2 regions of the Paenibacillus sp. FSL K6-2859 genome follow, and region 1 is predicted to be linked to the other one. Evidence: predicted binding sites of a transcription regulator. Region 1 holds the regulator's gene; the other holds the start of a gene.
The links. The regulator LexA, encoded in region 1, represses DNA repair genes until DNA is damaged. The targets are predictions, from matches to a motif close to CGAACATATGTTCG.
Positions count from the first base shown of each region.

Region 2: the regulator LexA is predicted to act here: its motif matches at 1,597-1,610, upstream of recA (recombinase RecA).

Region 1 is NZ_JBBOYU010000001.1:3,825,180-3,833,114, reverse strand. It holds gene MHB64_RS16945 (DUF4352 domain-containing protein) at 219-842, shown strand; gene MHB64_RS16940 (cupin domain-containing protein) at 978-1,475, shown strand; gene MHB64_RS16935 (MBL fold metallo-hydrolase) at 1,472-2,254, shown strand; gene MHB64_RS16930 (hypothetical protein) at 2,377-2,955, opposite strand; gene MHB64_RS16925 (hypothetical protein) at 3,190-3,570, opposite strand; gene MHB64_RS16920 (L,D-transpeptidase) at 3,718-4,056, opposite strand; gene lexA (transcriptional repressor LexA) at 4,228-4,854, opposite strand; gene MHB64_RS16910 (LysM peptidoglycan-binding domain-containing protein) at 5,150-5,563, shown strand; gene MHB64_RS16905 (DUF896 domain-containing protein) at 5,673-5,882, shown strand; gene MHB64_RS16900 (hypothetical protein) at 5,932-6,459, shown strand; gene MHB64_RS16895 (HAD family hydrolase) at 6,493-7,278, shown strand; gene MHB64_RS16890 (FixH family protein) at 7,538-7,935, shown strand, end outside.
Region 2 is NZ_JBBOYU010000001.1:4,213,198-4,221,132, reverse strand. It holds gene MHB64_RS18810 (competence/damage-inducible protein A) at 94-1,380, shown strand; gene recA (recombinase RecA) at 1,680-2,747, shown strand; gene MHB64_RS18800 (regulatory protein RecX) at 2,911-3,642, shown strand; gene rny (ribonuclease Y) at 3,959-5,500, shown strand; gene MHB64_RS18790 (TIGR00282 family metallophosphoesterase) at 5,642-6,436, shown strand; gene MHB64_RS18785 (stage V sporulation protein S) at 6,638-6,898, shown strand; gene MHB64_RS18780 (dipeptidase) at 7,048-7,935, shown strand, end outside.

The sequences.
Region 1 (7,935 bases):
TTTTTACAAGAACCTTTAGACCCTTGATGTCTTTGCCGTTGAGGTATTTTATATTTATAGTTCTAGTAAAATGGAATTTAATATAACAGTCACAATTATTCTTATCATCTGACATTATTTTATATTTTTCTTGCAAAGGTATATCTTTCATAGGATAATATGGGTATATTTTCCTAGCAAAAGTTAGAAATGGATATTATCTGAGAGGAAGTAGAATATTGAAAACAAAGAAACCTTTTTTTAAAAAATGGTGGTTTTGGCTTATTATTGTTTTTGTTGTAATAGGGGTGATTGGATCACAGGGGAATGATAGTGAACCTACAGTATCAAAATCAGAACCAGCAGTGGCAAAGGTAGATGATACTGCAGCAACAGAGAAACCGGTCGAAACGGAAAAGCCTACCAGCAAGCCTACTGAAGAGCCAAAAGAAACGATGATAACTGAAGTTGGACAAACCATCACAACTAAGAATTTTAAGCTTACAGTTGAATCTCTTGATAAGCCTAAGGGAAACGATTATGTAAAACCATCAGAGGGGAATGAGTTTGTAGAAATCGGAATTATACTTGAGAATATTTCCAGTAAAGATTATATGGTAAGCTCCATGCTAATGTTCAATGCGTATCAAGACAGCTTCTCCATAAATGAAGATCTCATGGCTCATACTTTGGATAGTCAAATAGGAACAATGGACGGCGCTTTAGCTGCGGGAAAGAAAATTCGTGGCAAACTAGCTTACCAGCTTCCTAAGGATTGGAAAGAACTTGAAATCAATACTGATTTTACGGTTTTAAGTTTTAGTTCAGATGGAGAAATCAAAATCGTTCTTCAAAATAAATAGGATATCTCACATATAAGAGTCTCGCCAAAGCTGGCGGGGCTTTTTCATTGTTAAACCTAATAATCATCATTTACATAAAGTACCAAACCGATTATATTGAAAGAACGGCATAAAGGATGAGGGGTGTTATATTTGGTGAAGATTTTTAATGAAAATACAGTTTCGTTTAAGCAAAAGTTATCACCGATCCCTGAGTTTGCTTGGCATACGAGTGAGAGGTTAGCTGAGATCGCTAATTCTAAATATCTTGTCTTCGACATAAGATCGCTTGATCCAGATAAGTATTCCTTTCCTTATCATTTTCATAGAAACGCTGAAGAAATATTTGTGATTTTGACGGGAAAAGCGATGTTAAGAACTCCCGAGGGTTTTACTGAGGTTTCTGAAGGTGATGTGCTATTTTTTGAAATGGGACCTGAAGGAGCGCATCAACTTTATAATCATACGGATGCACCTTGCAAGTATCTTGATCTCCGAACGAACCAGGGCATAGATGTTTGCGAATATCCGGACTCAGGTAAAATCAACATTCTCCCCTATCAAGAAATTTATCAGGCAGATCAACAAGCAGACTATTATAAAGGTGAAGAGCAGGTAAGGGAGAAATGGAACGGAATGGAGGATCATACTTGATTCAAGATCGATGGTTCACAGTCACGAAAATTGATCCACTTACTTATGCAATCAGTGAATATGGACATTGGGAAAAGGTACACTCTTTTTTGCTGTTAGGGGAAGGGCAAGCGGTGTTGATTGATACGGGATTAGGCATCGATAATATAAAAAGAATAACGGATCAGTTAACGGATTTACCTATCGCTGTCATCACTACGCATGTGCATGCAGACCATATAGGCAGTCATGGACAATTTGAGACGATCTATGTTCATAAAGAGGATGAGGATTGGCTAATTAATGGAATACGAGGTTTGTCCCTTGCCCAGATCAGAAAAGATATGAGCCGAGATATTACTCTACCTGTTCCTGAGACGTTTGATCCTAATACGTATACGCCTTTTCAAGGGAAACCAACTGCTCTATTGCGAGAGGGAGATGTGCTTGATTTAGGCGGGCGTAGATTAGAAATTTACCACACACCGGGTCATTCACCAGGTCATATTAGCATCTTTGATCATGCCAACAGGTATCTGTTTACAGGAGATTTGTTGTATGATATTACGCCAATTTATGCTTTTTATCCCTCTACTAGCCCGGCAGATTTAGTGGCTTCTTTAGAAAAGATTGCACAAATTCCAAATGTATCTCAAGTATTCGGTTCTCATAATACGTTGGGTCTAGATCCAGTTATTTTGCAAGAGGTTATGAAGGCAGTTTGTGAATTACGTGAACGAGATCTTGTCGCTCATGGTACGGGTATTCATCAATTTAACGGATTTAGTGTGCAGTTTTAAAATAAATGTTGGCTGCAGCAAAAACGGCCCTCCCAAAAGGACCGTTTTTTCATTCCTTAAGATTTTCAAAATTTCTAATTTGGAAAAGTAAAGTGAAGTAATAAGGGGCGAAAGAGGTGTGTTTATTCGGATACGATCGACCTAAAGAACGCATGCAATTGCTGTACCTGGGAGTAAGCTTCTTTGTACTGATTGTCGGATTGTTGAATGGGCAATAAGCCTGGCAAGAAGGAAATGCTATACATAGGTATTTCATTGCTATTCATGTATATTTTAAGCGTAAGTTCCTCGATAACATCAGCCTCTTCGTCAGCGCTATTAAGCACATTAATATCCGCACTTGAAGCAGTTGTTTTACTGTTTTGTTGTCTTTTAGATACCTTTGAAAGGGTTAGTGCGTTAACGACAATCTCTGAACCCAATACATTTTCGAAGGAGTATAGCTTTGCTATAGCCCTTTTTCTTGTTTTCGGATCGCTGGTGCCTATAGCTATTTTTTTATAAGATTCGTTAAGCGCGATCAAGTGAGATTGATTGGGGGGAATGAATGTTTTGGTGAATATGATGTTAAAAGAGGAGATTGCGTTTAAGAGCTTAGACAGTTCAGAAGAAGTAGATAGTTTTTTCAATTCTAGAATACCGGCACTTAGCATTAAGACTACCCCTAAAATGCCAAACATGTACATCAAAAAAATCAGCATCTAACCACACCTCCAATGATCTCAGTAGAGCAAGGTTTATTGCTTATTGAAAGATATGCTTGAATCCTCTCTACTAGTATCTGTTATAATCGAAAATCGTGGGAATTTAGGAAACGACTACTGATTAGAAAAAGAGAAAGCACCCAGAGTTCTGCCGATTTTGCAAACTGAATGCAAAATTGGGGCAACTGCTGAGTGCTTTGTTGAGAGCTTTTTAAAATAAATATGTCTAAATCATAAGAAATTGAAGGCTGTGATTTGATCGGTATAAACAATTAGCTGTTTGTATTCGATCGGAGATTCATAGCTAGCATAGGGTCTAACAGAAACATCATTAAGGACTACAAAGTTATAACTGAAATTTTTATCGGGATGTTCCGCACCTAAATAAGATATGTATTCATCTACAATGACATCATCCATTAGAGATTTTAAGTCAAAAACATCCTCTTTATTGGAGGTAGAAGGGGAGATGGTCCCTTGAATACTGCCAAATGAGGTGAGTAGATTTACTTTTTTTCCACTAGCTTGATCGTTATTTAACAATAAGCCAGAGAGTTTAACAAGTGCATCGACTTTAAAATCGACGAGGGTTCTAATTTTTGAGTTGTTCAAAACGAAACACTTCCTTTCAATTTGAAATCCTGTTAACATTATTCGACATATAACCACATAATTCCTATTAGGTCATCAAAAATACATAAATACAAACACGCCCCCTCCGTTAAGCAAGGAGTGAGGCGTGTTTATCTATGGATAGATTTAATTTCTGATCGTTACTAGTGTTCCAATTGGAACAATCGCAGCTAGTGCTAACACATCCTCATTGTACATACGAATACAACCATGGGATACTTCGTGCCCTATGGATGAGGGATCATTATTTCCGTGTATCCCATAGTGAGGCTTAGATAGTCCCATCCAAAAGACCCCAAATGGACCGCCTGGATCGGGTTGTTTATTAATGATTGTGAATTCACCGAGTGGTGATTGAGTTAACATTTTACCGATTCCGACTGGGAAGCCCCTGATCACAATGTCGTTATCAAGAAGATAAAGCATACGCTGCGTCAGATCAACTATAATCCGGTAATTTGGCATTGTGCACACTCCTTTCTAATTAAGATATGAGCAGGATGCCTAAACGGTTATTCTTAAAAATGGTCATTTTAGCCTACGGGAACATATGTTCCGGATGGGAGTTAAGCTAAATGCATAGAAAAAAAGGCTGCTCCGCATTCGCGGAACAGCCTTTTTGGTAGGAGTGCATACTTAGTGGATATCTCGAAATAATCCGATAACTCTGCCGAGAATGGTCACGCGATTAAGGCGAAGAGGCTCGTACGCCGGATTCTCCGGCTGAAGACGTATATGATCACGTTCTTTATAAAAAGTCTTAACGGTTGCTTCATCTTCTTCGGTCATAGCTACAACGATATCTCCGTTATCAGCCGTTTGTTGTTGACGAACAATAACATAGTCGCCATTCATAATCCCAGCTTCGACCATACTGTCACCTTGAACCGATAACATAAATACTTTGTTATCTCCAACATAGTGTGTTGGAAGGGGAAAGTAGTCTTCAATATTCTCAGTAGCAGTGATAGGAACCCCGGCGGTAACCTTACCTACGACAGGAATTCGAGCGACGGTTTGTGCGAAATGGTGCACATTCTCAGAATCCTCTTGGCCAAGCAATTCTATCGCACGAGGCTTCGTTGGATCTCGACGGATAAGTCCCTTCTTCTCTAGCCGATCCAAATGACCGTGAACTGTGGAGCTGGAAGCAAGACCAACAGCTTCTCCAATCTCCCGGACGGAAGGAGGATAACCCTTGCTGCGGACTTCGCTACGTATAAATTCCAGGATCGCCAGCTGGCGACTTGAAATCTTTGACATTGGAATCAACCCCATATAGTAATGTTTGGGAAAATTATAACATAGAACTACCGTTCGCACAAACATAAGTTCTAACTATTATAAATATTAATTCGATAGAGTTAATAAATGGTAGTCTTGTATTGATTACATTTCCTTCATCTAAATGGTAAGAGCAGGTTCTTAGATGAATAATATGGTAAATATTGACCTCTGAAAAAAAGAGAACAATTGTTCTAAAATAGTATTGAACAAAACACATGTTCGTGTTATTATGATTTTGGAAGTGAGAACAAGTGTTTGGAGGATGATATTCATGTTAAAATACAGTACATACCGTAGCATCTACGATAAAGCCCCAGTGGTTGAATCTTTAGGACATAATCCTATTACCCGTTATTCAGCTCAGATTAAAGAAATCACAGAGTTTTTGCTTGAAGGCTTGATGCGTTTGTTCCGTAGAGATTTTGTTATTAAGCTGACATTGATCATTGTGCTCGTACTATCAGGACTTACAGTAGTGGGTAATGTATTTGCAGGATCTACTACTTTAATGAAGGATGAGAAGCGCGTAGTGGTTGAACGTGGAGATACACTTTGGAGTATTGCTCTTGAGAATAAACCTTCTGATATGAAGACGGCTGTATATATAGAAGGAATTAAAAAATCCAATGGCATAAAAGGTAGTCAGATTAATGCTGGAGATATTCTCTCTTTACCTATTTATTAATATTCTAAGAACATATTAAGAGGACATGAAGAGCTTGCAGGGAGTAAACCTTGACAAGCTCTTTTTCTCATGGCAGAGTTAGAATTAATTTATAAGGGGAGGGAAAGTTTTGAATATTGATGAGTTGGTCGCGCGTATTAACGAATTGGCACGCAAACAGAAGAGCGTAGGCCTTAATCAAGAGGAAACGGCGGAACGCGCCAAGCTTCGGGAAATTTATTTGGGGAATATCCGCAATAACTTTCGAGCACAATTGAATACGATTGAATTGGTTGATAATGATGAGCATGAACAAGGTAACAAGGGGCTTAAGCATTAACACCCTGTTCCTTTTCATAGATATTTCTGGATGACTAGGGGGAACGCATATGGCCCGTTCTTGGGAAAGAATGGTTCAACGCAACACGCAGCAAATCAACAAGCAAAGAAAGAAACAGGGGAAGGAAACGATTTACGCATCTAAATCTAAATCTCCTGGGAAGAACACCGAAACCTTTAAAGGCCGTAACATTGCATTTCCAGTAGTGTTATTAGTGCTAGGTACTATGTTTTGGATGATTGGTTCAGTGGACCAAGCCAAAGGTAATGGTATGCTTATGAACTGGTTAGGAGTCGTTTTGTACTACTTACTAGCAGCACTTCTGTTCTTCCGACGTCCGTACTTGAAGGTAGAGAATGCTAGACTATCTACTATAAAATTCAATCGCGAACGCTATCTGCCAGCTTCTGATATTGAGAAAATCATCCTCTCGCGTGGAGCAGTTGTCATTAAGCATAAAGGCAAACGCACGAAATGGATTTTTACCAGACTTATGAATCGTTATGATACAACTGCGATGGGGACTAGACTGGAAGCATTCGCAAAAGCTCACCAAATTGAAGTAATTCACGAATAGAAATTAACCAGCCATGGGAGAGGGAGACCTGTAATGCCAATTTCCGCCGTACTATTTGACCTTGATGATACACTGCTCTGGGATGATCGGAGCGTCAATGAAGCATTTCGTTCTGCATGTGAAGCCGCTGGGGATACGATTGATCCACAAGAGCTGGAAATTGCGGTGCGTAAAGAAGCCATAGGACTTTATGAATCCTACGAAACGAACCCGTTTACAAAAATGATTGGGATTAATCCGTTTGAAGCACTTTGGGGGAACTTTACTGCAGGTGAACAGCCGGAATTTCGTCAATTGGAGCAGCTTGCACCGGGATATCGTAAAGAGGCATGGCGTCGTGGTCTTGCAGCACTTGGTGTAGAGGACGAAGCTCTTGCTGGGACATTAGCAGCCAAATTCGCAGCAGAGCGTAGAAATCGGCCTTACATTTATGATGAAACGATTCAGGTGCTTGAAGAGCTGCAGGGTAAAGTGAAGCTATTGCTTCTGACCAATGGTTGCCCTGCATTGCAACAAGAAAAACTGGATGGTGTACCCGAAATCGTTCCTTTCTTTGATCACATCGTGATTTCTGGAAGCTTCGGCAAAGGAAAGCCGGATAAGGAAATTTTTCTGCATGCCCTAGAGCTTTTGGATATTTCACCTGAGCAAGGCGTTATGGTCGGAGATAAGCTTACAACGGATATTCGTGGTGGGTTGGCAACAGGTTTGACTACGGTTTGGATTAATAGAAAAGGCAAACAGCCAGATCCGGAAATTCAGCCGGATTATGAAATCAAACATCTTGGAGAGCTTCTATCATTAGTCCAATCTTTATAAAATTGAGCTGAGGCTTTCATTCATTTAAGCTTTAAGAAGGCAGTGAGTTCCTAGTTACTAGGAGACTTGCTGTCTTTTTTATATCTACATCATTTTTAGTATGATAGATGAGATTTACTAGTATATGATCTAAGTCACAAGAGTTTAGCTGAATTGCTGCGAAATACTGAAAAACCAATAATAATGTGTATAATAGATGGAGAATGTATAACATGAATTGGTAGATTCTTAGTATTCAAATCGACTGGGAGGAATCTAAATGAAGATTTCAAGAACAATAGTTCCTTTATTATTAGGCGCAACACTTTTAGTATTGGGAGGATGTTCATCAGACCAATCTAAACATTCTGGCGTACATAATATGAATATGAACATGGACATGTCTATGGAGCCTATTAAGGTTGAGTTACATTGGAGTCCTGAAGAGGTTGTTGTAAATCAGAAGGTGACCTTTGAGGCGGTGGTGACGCAAGACAACAAGGCAGTGGATGATGCGAAAGAGGTTCTGTTCGAAATTGTGAGCAAAGATGATAGTGAACAGAAAATTGAATTTAAAGGGAAGCTAGTCGGTGATGGAATCTATCAAGCAGAAGGAACACTTGCGAAAGAAGGACAATATATTGTTACATCACACGTAACTGCAAGAACTCAGCATTC
Region 2 (7,935 bases), 390 kb from region 1:
CATATAGGAGAGGTAATAGGTAAAGCACCTATTACCTTTTTTAAACCCTAAAAGCAGTGTATCTACATTATAACGAGGAGGCGAAAGCCAAGTATGAAAGCGGAGATTATTGCAGTAGGCACAGAGCTTTTGCTCGGTCAAATCGTAAATAGTAATGCCCAGTTTTTGTCTATTGAGCTAGCTGCTATTGGGATTGATGTATATTTTCAAACCGTAGTTGGGGATAACAGCAGCCGTCTGCAACAAGCCATTGAGATCGCTCAAAGCAGAGCGGATGTTATCATATTTACCGGTGGTATCGGTCCTACAGAAGATGATCTAACGAAGGACGCGCTGGCTGCTTCCTTAGGCCGCACACTTCATATAGATCGCTTGGCAATGGATCATGTACAACGTTTCTTTGATGATCGCAAGATCGTAATGACGGAGAATAATCGTAAACAGGCACTTATAATTGAAGGAACCACACCTTTGCCAAATGAGATTGGTCTTGCTGTTGGCATTGCTTTTGAGCATGAAAAGAAATATTATATTGTGCTTCCGGGTCCGCCTCGTGAGATGAAGCCGATGTTCGTAGATAAAGCTGTACCGTGGCTCCAGCAGCACGCTCTGACGACAGAAATGCCACTTTATTCTAAAATGCTTAAATTTGCCGGTATCGGAGAATCACTGCTTGAGGATAAGCTAATTGATCTTATTCACAGCCAGACAGACCCAACCATAGCTCCTTACGCTAAAGAGGGAGAGGTAACCGTTCGTATTTCGACAAAGGCGCCTTCCGAGCATGAAGCTTACAAGAAGCTGGAGATTCTGGAGAAACAGATCAAAGAGATTTTGCCAGAACATTTATATGCAAATATTGATGTGCCGCTGGAGCAATTGATTGTGGATTGGATGGCGGATGCAGGTCTGACTTTAAGTGCGGCAGAGAGTTGCACTGGAGGCTTGCTGATGGAGAGTATAACTAACATTCCCGGCAGTGCTTCGATGTTTGCGGGAGGAATCGTCTGTTATTCCAACGACCTGAAGAAAAAACTTCTAAATGTGCCGAGTGCATATTTGGAGGGGCCAGATGCTCCAGGGGCAGTTAGTCGTGAAGTTGCCGAGGTGTTAGCTGATCAGGTGAGAATGATCGCGGATAGTGATTTCGGTTTATCTGTAACGGGTGTAGCAGGACCAGGCTATTCTGAACGTAAGCCAGTTGGACTTGTATTTATTGGTTTAGCTGAACGCGGGCGTAAGACAGAAGTGTATGAGCTTAATCTTAAAGGTACACGTGAAAATATACGACTGCGTACTGTTAAAGCTCTGTTGTATCGTCTATGGCGCAGACTTGAGGAACGGAAGGTGGAGACACCGCTAGAAGGCTCAGACTTGTAATGGGAGATTAGCCCAGTTATAATTGAGACATACGGAAGAACCGTGGCACTGAGATTTCTTTGCTGCGGTTTTTTGTATATCTGCGGAGATTTTGATCGCTGTTTTGGTTTTGATCATAAGTCGTTGATGTCCGGTGAAGTAGAAAAATCAGTTAACTTCTATGTCCGGAGGGAGGCTTACAATAAAAGGGATAATTAACGCTTGAGACAAAAAAAACGAATGTATGTTCGAAAAAAAGCTTGGCAAGACCTCAAAAACACGTTATTATATTATTATAAACAGTGAAGGAAGTGGTCTGATTGTCAGATCGTCGTGCAGCGCTTGATATGGCGCTTCGTCAAATAGAAAAACAATTTGGTAAAGGTTCGATCATGAAACTGGGAGAATCCACTCATATGCAAGTGGAAGTTGTACCTAGCGGATCTTTGGCACTTGATATTGCGTTAGGTATAGGCGGACTTCCAAAGGGACGTATCATTGAAATATACGGACCTGAATCCTCCGGTAAAACAACTGTTGCTCTTCATGCTATTGCAGAAGTGCAAAAACAAGGAGGACAAGCTGCATTTATCGATGCTGAGCATGCGCTCGATCCGAAGTATGCACGTAACTTGGGCGTAAACATTGATGAATTGTTGTTATCTCAGCCAGATACGGGTGAACAGGCACTTGAGATTGCTGAAGCACTTGTACGAAGTGGTGCAGTAGACATTATTGTCGTTGACTCCGTAGCTGCATTGGTTCCTAAAGCGGAAATCGAAGGTGATATGGGTGACTCTCACGTCGGTCTACAGGCTCGTTTGATGTCTCAAGCGCTTCGGAAGCTATCTGGTGCCATTAGTAAATCGAATACAATTGCTATCTTTATTAACCAGCTTCGTGAGAAAATTGGTGTTATGTTCGGTAATCCTGAGACAACCCCGGGTGGTCGGGCGTTGAAATTCTACTCTTCCGTACGGTTGGATGTTCGTCGCGTCGAAAGTATTAAGATGGGTAACGACGTTGTAGGTAACCGCACCAAGATCAAGATTGTGAAGAATAAGGTAGCACCTCCATTTAAACAAGCTGATGTTGATATCATGTATGGTGAAGGGATTTCCAGAGAAGGAAGTCTTGTAGACATCGGTACTGAAATGGACATCGTGAATAAGAGTGGTGCATGGTATTCCTATGAGGGTGAGCGTCTCGGCCAAGGACGTGAGAATGCCAAACAGTTCTTGAAAGAACATCAAGATATTGCACTCATCATTGAGAATAAGATCCGTGAAGCAAGTAATCTGTCCACTATTGTTGCTGCACCAAATGAAGCGGAAATCATTGCAGAGCAAGAGGAAGAAGAGAAGCTACTTCTCGAAATCGAACAATAGAATTTATTAAGGAATAGGACGCCCTGTGATTCATTGTTGCAGGGTGTCTTTTCTTAACAGTATAAAAAATATATATTTGGGGTCCCCAAAAGTACCTGAGTACGCATCGAATTTAAGCGACACTTTGTGGGGATATTTTATTGCTATGAGGTGACAAGTAACTATGGTAATACAGCTGGATATGGATTTTGAATCGGATGAGCAGGACGTACAGGTCCTATCTGATTTTCCTGATGGAGAACTTTTAGAAATTACTAAGGTAGAACGTCAGAAGAAATCGGACCACCGCTATATCATACATTTCGGAGCCTATAATATGACTGTACACGAAGACGTCATGATTAAATATCGGATGATTACTGGAAATTCTTTTATGAAAGCCGATTTGGAGGAAATTGTTGTTGCTGATGAGCGACAGCGAGCTTATGTAGAAGGACTTCGTTATCTAGAACGGAAGCCACGAACCGCTATGGAAATGACTCGCCGTTTACGGCAGAAGGAAATAGGGGAGACTATTATTGCGGAAGTGGTGCAACGGCTGCAGCAAGAAAGATTTCTTGATGACCCCTTGTATGCAAAGCAATGGGCGGAGCAACGCATTACGAACCAGCGAAAGGGGAAAATGTGGATTCGCCAAGAGCTACGTGAGAAAGGAATCGACAAAACCTTGATTTCGGAAGCACTAGAGAATGTCAGTCCTGAACAAGAACTAGAGAGTGCACTTCAGATTGGTCGTAAGAAATGGAATCTTATTCGTGGTGAAGCCACAGATAAGCGCAGAAAGACTGGAGCCTTCTTAATGCGGCGTGGATTCTCGGGTGATATGGTGCGACAAGTGATTAATACTTTACTTGAAGAAGACAATTATGAGGGTGAAGATGAGGAATTTTACTAGACTCACTGATTCTCTTGACATTAATGCGCATATCGACTCTCTTGACAATGTCTTTTTATAAATAATAAAATATAACATGAATCGGCATAAAGTAAGAATCCTTTTTCCTTCCCAAAAAGGGGACTTTTTAAAACGGTTCGCGTACAACTCATATGAAATGTAATCGCCGGATAAGGCGGGCAGTGTGCATGTGCAGCATGTGCAGTATGGCAATCGGTTATTTACCGGTTTTTTGTATGGTGATGAACGGATAGTTTAACAACTGCACAATTCCCAGGGATATACCTTGGAGAGGAACCAACGAGGAGGTGAACAGATGCAAGCATGGATCTGGGTCATTATCGTTCTCGTTGTAGCTGCATTATTCTTTGGGTTCGGTTATTTTATTCGTAAATCCCTTGCAGAAGCTAAAATTCAAAGCGCAGAAAGAGAAGCCGTAGTCATCGTGGAGAACGCGAAGAAAGACGCAGAGGCGCTGAAGAAAGAAACAGTATTGGAAGCTAAGGATGAAGTCCATAGAATCCGTACTGAAGCTGAGAAAGAAACTCGTGAACGTCGGAATGAAATCCAACGGCAAGAGAGACGTTTGCTGCAAAAGGAAGAATCTCTGGATAAAAAAATGGAATCGCTTGAAAGAAAAGAAGAACAAGTAGCTAACAAAGAGAAACGAATTGATGAAACCCAACAGCAAATTGATGTTATTTACAAAAACCAAGTCACTGAATTGGAGAGAATTTCCAATTTAAGCATCGAAGATGCAAGAAGTATTATTCTTAGCAATGTTGAGCAAGAAGTTCGCCATGAAACGGCTCAAATGATCAAAGAGATTGAACAGCAGGCGAAAGAGGAAGCGGATAAGAAATCCCGCGAAATCATTACACTCGCTATCCAACGCTGTGCAGCTGATCACGTAGCGGAGACAACAGTTTCAGTTGTTACCCTGCCGAACGAAGAGATGAAAGGTCGGATTATCGGTCGTGAAGGCCGTAATATTCGTGCACTTGAAACTCTCACAGGTATCGACCTCATTATTGATGATACGCCGGAAGCAGTTATTTTGTCGGGATTTGATCCAATCCGCCGTGAAGTGGCCCGTACGGCACTTGAGAAGCTTGTGGCAGATGGACGTATCCATCCCGCTCGAATTGAAGAGATGGTGGAGAAATCCCGCAAAGAAGTGGACGAACGAATTCGCGAGTATGGTGAACAAGCTACTTTCGAAGTGGGTGTTCACGGATTACATCCAGATTTGATCAAGATTCTGGGTCGTCTGAAATTCCGTACAAGCTATGGTCAAAATGTATTGAAGCACTCCATGGAGGTTGCTTATTTAACTGGACTGATGGCCGGTGAGCTTGGGGAAGACATCGTGCTTGCAAAACGTGCAGGATTACTCCATGATATCGGCAAAGCGCTGGATCATGAAGTAGAAGGATCGCATGTTGAGATCGGCGTTGAACTAGCGAAGAAATATAAGGAACATCCGGTTGTTATCAACAGTATCGCGTCTCATCATGGAGATTGCGAAGCTACTTCGGTTATTGCTATGTTGGTTGGTGCAGCTGATGCATTGTCAGCAGCAAGACCTGGCGCTCGCCGTGAAACACTGGAAACGTATATTAAACGTCTAGAAAAACTGGAAGAAATCTCAGAGTCATTCGAAGGTGTTGAGAAATCATTTGCTATTCAGGCGGGCCGTGAGGTACGCGTGATGGTACAGCCAGAGAAGATTGACGATGCAGAGGCATTCCGTCTTGCTCGCGATATTACGAAGATGATTGAAAGTGAACTGGATTATCCAGGACATATCAAAGTTACCGTTATTCGTGAGACACGGGCTGTTGAATACGCTAAATAGGTGGAATATAAGGTTAAGGGATAAGATGTAACTTATACTTTCTTATATTTGTTGAGAATTGGCCCCTAAGCGGGGCCTTTTTCTTTTGAATATGAGGCCTTATCCATAAGCTATAGCGGTTAAGATTAGGAGGAGAGAATCATTAAAGTACTATTTATTGGAGATATCGTTGGAAATGTTGGCAGAAAGGCTCTTCGTGAGATGTTGCCCTCACTAAAAAGTAAATATCAGCCACATATCATTATTGTTAATGGTGAAAATTCAGCTGCTGGAAGAGGGATCACTAAGGCGATTGCGAATGAATTTTTTAACTGGGGCGTTCACGGAATAACGATGGGGAACCACACCTGGGACAATAAAGATATTTTTGAGTTCATCGATGATGAAGCCCGGATTATTCGCCCTGCGAATTTTCCACCAGGAACACCGGGAAGAGGTTATACGGTCGTTAAAGGTAACGGTAAAGAACTGGCCATTGTAAATTTGCAAGGCCGGACATTCTTACCTGCTATCGATTGTCCTTTCCGCGTTGGAGAAGAAATTGTGGAGGAGCTTCGTAGAGATCATAAATGTATTTTAGTCGATTTCCATGCGGAGGTAACCTCTGAGAAAATCGCCATGGGATATTTTATGGATGGTCGCGCATCGATTGTTGTGGGGACACATACTCATGTTCAGACAAATGATGATGTGATTTTGCCAGGAGGAACTGCGTATTTGACCGATGCGGGTATGGTTGGTTCAAGCGAAGGGATTCTGGGTATGGAAAGAGATGCAGTACTTTATAAGTTCACAACTCAGCTTCCAGCGCGATTTGTTGTCGATGAAGGCAAGTGGCAGCTTCACGGTTTATTTGCAGAATTAGATGAATCAACTGGTGCGGCAACTCGTCTGGAGAAGATACGGCTTCGTGAAGATGAATGGGTTATGAGCTAAGCGTATTACAGAGTATTTTGTTAATTCGGGTAATTTCGCCGAGTTAGGGTAAAGTGTGATATTTTTTATATCGTAACAGAGTATCTTGTACACCGTTTTTGGAAGACGTGGTCCGTAAAAAGAAGGAATTATTTCTTCTCTCGCGAATAACATCTAAAGTAGTGGAAGAACACCATTATTTTCCCAGGGGAGGTACTTACTATGGATGTATTAAAAGTATCAGCTAAATCCAATCCGAATTCCGTCGCCGGCGCATTAGCAGGTGTTCTTCGTGAACGTGGATCGGCCGAATTGCAAGCTATTGGAGCTGGAGCACTGAATCAAGCAGTCAAAGCAGTTGCCATTGCCCGGGGATTTGTTGCACCAAGCGGAGTTGATTTGATCTGCATTCCTGCTTTCACTGATATAGTGATTGATGGAGAAGATCGAACCGCGATTAAACTGATTGTTGAACCCAGATAATAGACCTATAGAATGAATGAGCCTGTTTACTTTTGTAAACAGGTTTTTTGCTTTTTATTTATAGTCTGAAGTTTTTTGGCATAGGATTTGAAATAGGGTCTTGGAAGATGAATTATACGGCTAGAACTGCGAGAAAGTGAGGTTATAGAATGAGTGTTAATAAGCTTAAGGTAGCGGATTTTCATTGTGATGTGCTAAGCAAAATGCAAGCCTCTCCGGATATTGATTTTGACAATGATCCCCGATTAGATGTTACTGCAGAGCGGTTAAGATCGGGCGGAGTGGAATTGCAGATTTTTGCAATATATCTTTCGACAAGTAGGGGCAGAGCAAGCTTTGAACATGTCCTAGGGCAAATGGATCTCTTTAGGCAAAAGATAGTGAACACAGATGGGCTTCAGTGGTTACGGTGGAAGGAGCAAGTAGGGAATCGGCTAGTAGGTGCTCCTCCGCAAGCAATGCTCTCTCTGGAGGGCGTAGACGGCTTAGAAGGGAACTTGTTTTATGCCCAGCTCTGTTTCGAACTTGGAGTACGCTTTCTTGGTGTAACTTGGAATTATGCGAACTGGGCAGCAGATGGTGTGCTAGAGAAACGAAATGGTGGATTTACGGAAAAAGGGAGAAAGCTGATAGAATGGTGCAACGAAAGTGGAATGCTGCTGGATGTGTCGCATTTGTCGCAAGCGGGGTTCTGGGAGTTGGCTGATTTAAGTAATCGTCCGTTTATTGCCTCCCATTCGAATGCTGCAGCTATATGTGGGCATGTTAGAAATTTAAATGATGAACAGATTAAAGCTTTGATTGCAATGGATGGAAGAATAGGCCTGACCTTTTATCCGTGGTTTGTACGTGATGATGGGAAGGCTTGCATGGATGATTTGTTAAAGCACATTGAACATGTAAGTAGTCTCGGCGGAGAGAAGCATATGATGTTTGGCTCGGATTTTGACGGCATTGATACTTGGGTGGAGAAGTTGGAGCATCCGGGAAAATACCCTGATCTTATAGAACAGCTGCTTCGTTATTATCCAGAGGAT